DNA from 2 places in the Variovorax monticola genome. Region 1 is predicted to be linked to the other one. Evidence: riboswitches for the same ligand, from Rfam matches in the RefSeq annotation. Region 1 holds a riboswitch; the other holds the start of a gene.
The links. Region 1 has a riboswitch for glycine ahead of ACSFA5_RS17410 (D-amino acid dehydrogenase). Riboswitches for the same ligand answer to the same signal wherever they lie in the genome.
Positions count from the first base shown of each region.

Region 1 (2,385 bases):
GCGCAGGCCGGTCCAGAACTGCGCCTGCGTGGTGTCGCCGGCGCCCGGAAACAGCGCTTCGACGCGGCGCACGATGGCTTCGCAGCGCACCGGGTTCAGGTCGCGGTCGTAGCCGTTGAGTTCGGCCGTGCCGGCGATGCGCAGGCGGTCGCCCGACGCCGAGGTGTAGCGCGAGAACACCAGCTTGAACTCGTCGTCGGTCAGCGAGACCTGGTAGGCCTTGGAGGCGTCCTTCACGGGCAGCGTCACCGAGTAGCCCTTGGCCGGGTAGATCGGCAGCCGGATGCCCAGCGGCGCGGCCAGCAGCGGGCTCAGCGAGCCCATCGCCATGACGAACGCGTCGCCGCGAATGCGCTGGAAGCGGCCCTCGGCGTCGGTCACCTCGACGTGGTCGACTTTGCCGCCGGCTTCGCGCAGGGCGGTGACGGTGTGGCTCATCAAGAACTTCACGCCGGCCGCGGCCGCCAGTTTCGAGAGCTCGCGCGCGAAGCGGTTGGCGTCGCCCGATTCGTCTTCCGCCGTGAAGGTGGCGCCCGCGAGCTTGGGGCGGATGTGGGCGAGGGCGGGCTCGATCTTCACCGCCTCGTCGGCTGAGATGACCTGGCGTTCGCAGCCCAGCGCGCGCATCTGCTCGGCGGGGGCGAGGGCGCCGTCGAACTCCTTTTGCGTCGTGTAGAAGTGCAGGATGCCCTGGGTGCGCTGGTCGTAGTCGATGTGCGTGTCACGGCGCAACTGTTGCAACACGTCGCGGCTGTAGGTGCCCAGTTGCACGATCTGTTCGATGTTGTGGCGGGTGCGCGCTGGCGTGCATTCGCGCAGGAACTGCAGGCCCCAGAGCCACTGGCGCATGTCGGCGCGAATGCGAAACAGCAGCGGGGCGTCTTCCTTGCCCAGCCACTGCAGCACCTTGAGCGGTGCGCCCGGGTTGGCCCACGGTTCGGCATGGCTCACGGAAATTTGCCCGCCGTTGGCAAAGCTGGTTTCGGCGGCCGGGGTGGCCTGCCGGTCGATCACGGTCACTTCGTGGCCGAGTTGCTGGAGGTAGTAAGCCGAGGTCACGCCGAGCAGGCCGGCGCCAAGAACGATCACGCGCATTTCAAATACCTTTTGAGGTTGAAGCGCTTGAACGACGGGCGTGGTGTGCTATTGAATCAATAGCAGGCAACCGGACGACCGTGGTCCAAGTTGCCGCTCCCCCTGTCCTCGGTACCTGAGAGATTCACCCGTTGCGCCCGCAGCGGGTTTGCTCCTTCGGTGCATCGTTGCCACTGTGCGTGGTGCGATGGCTCTCCAGACGGCGTTGTCAGTTGGTGCAGTACTGACCCCTTGCCGAAATCTTCTTCGAAGACCTCGTCGGGCCGACCTGAGCGTTCATGGGAGTTTGCGCCTTCGGTAGGGCCACCTGGGTGGCCCGCTCTCCTGCAGTGTGGCCGATTGTAAACACCGGTTGCGCCCGCGAGACAAGCCTTGTGTTTCGGCACACCGACCCAATGGGATAATCGCCAGTTCGTTTGCCGCAGGGCAAATGCTTCATATAACAGGGGACCCCATGATCTTGGTTACCGGCGGCGCTGGCTTCATTGGCGCCAATTTCGTACTCGACTGGATCGCGAACAGCGACGAGCCGGTCGTGAACCTCGACAAACTGACCTACGCGGGCAACCTCGAGACCCTCGCGTCGCTCAAGGGCAACCCCAACCACATCTTCGTGCAGGGCGACATCGGCGACAGCGCGCTGCTCGACCGCCTGCTGGCAGAGCACAAGCCGCGCGCCGTGGTCAACTTTGCAGCCGAATCGCACGTCGACCGCTCCATTCACGGCCCCGAAGACTTCGTGCAGACCAACGTGCTCGGCACCTTCCGCCTGCTCGAATCCGTGCGCGGCTTCTGGAGTGCGCTGCCGGCCGAGCAAAAGGCAGCCTTCCGCTTTCTGCACGTGTCGACCGACGAGGTCTACGGCTCGCTTTCCAAGACCGACCCCGCCTTCACCGAAGAGCACAAGTACGAGCCCAACAGCCCGTACTCGGCCAGCAAGGCCGCCAGCGACCACCTCGTGCGCGCCTGGCACCACACCTACGGCCTGCCGGTGGTTACCACCAACTGCTCGAACAACTACGGGCCGTTTCACTTTCCCGAAAAGCTCATTCCACTGATGATCGTCAACGCGCTGGCCGGCAAGCCGCTGCCCGTGTACGGCGACGGCATGCAGGTGCGCGACTGGCTCTACGTGAAGGACCACTGCAGCGCCATCCGCCGTGTGCTCGAAGCCGGCAAGCTCGGTGAAACGTACAACGTGGGCGGCTGGAACGAGAAGCCCAACATCGAGATCGTCAACACCGTGTGTGCGCTGCTCGACGAACTCAGCCCCAAGGCCGGCGGCAAGCC
Region 1 is NZ_JBPJZP010000004.1:606,122-608,506, reverse strand. Features, by position in the region: gene ACSFA5_RS17410 (D-amino acid dehydrogenase) at 1-1,095, opposite strand, end outside; glycine riboswitch at 1,188-1,304, opposite strand; glycine riboswitch at 1,335-1,432, opposite strand; gene rfbB (dTDP-glucose 4,6-dehydratase) at 1,550-2,385, shown strand, end outside.

Region 2 (2,385 bases), on a different contig from region 1:
CTGGGCGTGACTTTCACCGCGGTGCTGTGCGTGCTGGGCGCGGCGACGGTGTTGGCGCTGCGGTTGCGCAACCGTGTGGTGCAGGTGATGCCGGAGGGAGCGAAGGGCGCGGCGGCCTGAACGCTGGCGTGCGGTTGCGCAGCGCAAGGTGTCGTTCGATCGCTCGGGTCGAGCCGCAAGACGCTGGCGCTGCAGCGCGTGGGCAACCAGTGGCTCATTCGCAAGGAGATCGCGGGCGGATGACGCCGCCAGCAACCGTTGCCCGTGTAAACCAAACGGTTCATGAAGATGTCACCGCTTGCAACGATGCTGCAGCCCTCGACTCCCGAAAGCTGTGGCTGCCATGTTCCCCACCAAGACCGACAAGGCCCGCGATGAACTCCAGGGCGGCCAGCGCACGCTCAGCCAACGGGAGCGCGCGCTGCTGCTCATGGCGGACGGCCGGCGCTCGCTGACAGACTTCAGCCCGCTGTTCAGTACCCGGGACGAGGCCGACCAGGCGCTCCAGGCGCTGGTGCAGCGGGGCTACCTGCAAGACCCGCAGGCCGTAGCGGCTGCGGCTGCGGCCGCGCAGGCGGCGCAGGCCCCGGCGATACCCGCCGCCGACCCGATCCAGCTGAGCACCTCGGCCGACAACTTCGACGGCAAGCGCTCGCTGGCCACCACGCGCATGTTCCTGTTCGACATCTGCGAGCGCATGTTCGTGCGCCGCGACCCCAAGTTCGCCCTGCAGATGCGCGACGCCCTGCGCGAGGCGCGCGACCGCGAGGCCATGATGACCATCGCCGCGCTGATGCTCAGCGAAATCGAGAAGGCCGCAGGCCCGGAGCGCGCCGAATCGCTGCGCGAACGCATCGACCGGTTGCTGCCGCCGGCTGAAATCGTCCACTGACGCGAAAACCCCGGGCACCGCGATCCACTACACTCGCCCCGGTCAGGAGAGAGCCCCGCGCGACGGGGCCGCCGAAGGCGCAGGGGATTCCCGAACGCTCAGGCAAAAGGACTGACAAGGCGCCGGTACACACCGGCGTTTCCTTGCTGGAGAGAGGCCGCCGTACCTGAAACGATGCAGCGGCCCACCGAAGGAGCAAACCCCGATCGTGGGGCGAATCTCTCAGGTAAAGCGGACAGCAGGGGTGGCCCATGGCTTGCGTCATGGATTTCGTCTGCCCCTTTGGAGCGCCCCATGGCCTCTTCCGCTGCTTCCGCCCCCGACACCCCGCTGCTCAAGACCCCGCTGTACGACCTCCACGTGGAGCTCGGAGCCCGCATGGTCCCGTTCGCCGGCTACGCGATGCCGGTGCAATACCCCGCCGGCCTGATGGCAGAACACAAGCACACGCGCGACGCGGCCGGTCTGTTCGACATTTCCCACATGGGCCAGCTGCGCCTGGCCGGCCCCGACGCCGCTGCGGCGTTCGAGACCCTGATGCCCGTCGACGTGATCGACCTGCCCGCCGGCAAGCAGCGCTACGGCCTGCTGCTGAACGACGAGGGCGGCATCCTCGACGACCTGATGTTCTTCAACGAAGGCAACGGCTCGCTCTTCGTGATCGTCAACGGCGCCTGCAAAGCGGCCGACATCGCCCACATCCGGCAGAAGATCGGCGGCCGCTGCGACGTGCAGCCCCTGCCCGGCCACGCCCTGCTCGCGCTGCAGGGCCCGCAGGCGGCGGCCACGCTGGCACGCCTCTCACCCGGCATCGAGCGCTTCGTGTTCATGACCGGCGGCGCGGTGCGGATCGGCGGCATCGCTGCCTTCGTCACCCGCAGCGGCTACACCGGCGAAGACGGTTTCGAGATCTCGGTGGCTGGCACGGACGCCGAGGCGCTGGCCCGGCTCCTGCTGGCCCAGCCCGAGGTGAAGCCCATCGGCCTCGGCGCGCGCAATTCGCTGCGGCTCGAAGCCGGCCTGTGCCTGTACGGCAACGACATCAACACCACGACCACACCGGTCGAGGCCTCGCTCAACTGGGCGATGCAGAAGGTGCGCCGTGCCGGTGGCGCGCGCGAAGGCGGCTTCCCCGGCGCCGCGAAGATCCTGGCCCAGCTCGCCGCGGCCACCCCGGGGGCCGCCGGCCACACCGATCACGACACGCTCAAGCGCAAGCGCGTGGGCCTCGTCGCCCTGGAGCGCATTCCGGTGCGCGAGGGCACGGTGCTCCAGTCTTTCGAAGGCCACGACATCGGCATCGTCACCAGCGGCCTGCTCGGCCCCACGGCCGACCGCTGCGTGGCCATGGGCTACGTGGCCACAGCGTTCGCGGGGCCGGGCACGCGCCTGCAGGCCATCGTGCGCGGCAAGCCGGTGCCGATGGAAGTCTCGACGCTGCCTTTCGTGCCGACGCGCTATTTCCGGGGCTGACCACGGCTAGGCTCTGCACC
Region 2 is NZ_JBPJZP010000001.1:642,470-644,854, forward strand. Features, by position in the region: gene ACSFA5_RS02885 (MFS transporter) at 1-120, shown strand, start outside; gene ACSFA5_RS02890 (hypothetical protein) at 344-892, shown strand; glycine riboswitch at 926-1,016, shown strand; glycine riboswitch at 1,029-1,141, shown strand; gene gcvT (glycine cleavage system aminomethyltransferase GcvT) at 1,187-2,365, shown strand.
Region 2: another riboswitch for glycine. It lies ahead of gcvT (glycine cleavage system aminomethyltransferase GcvT); the one in region 1 lies ahead of ACSFA5_RS17410 (D-amino acid dehydrogenase).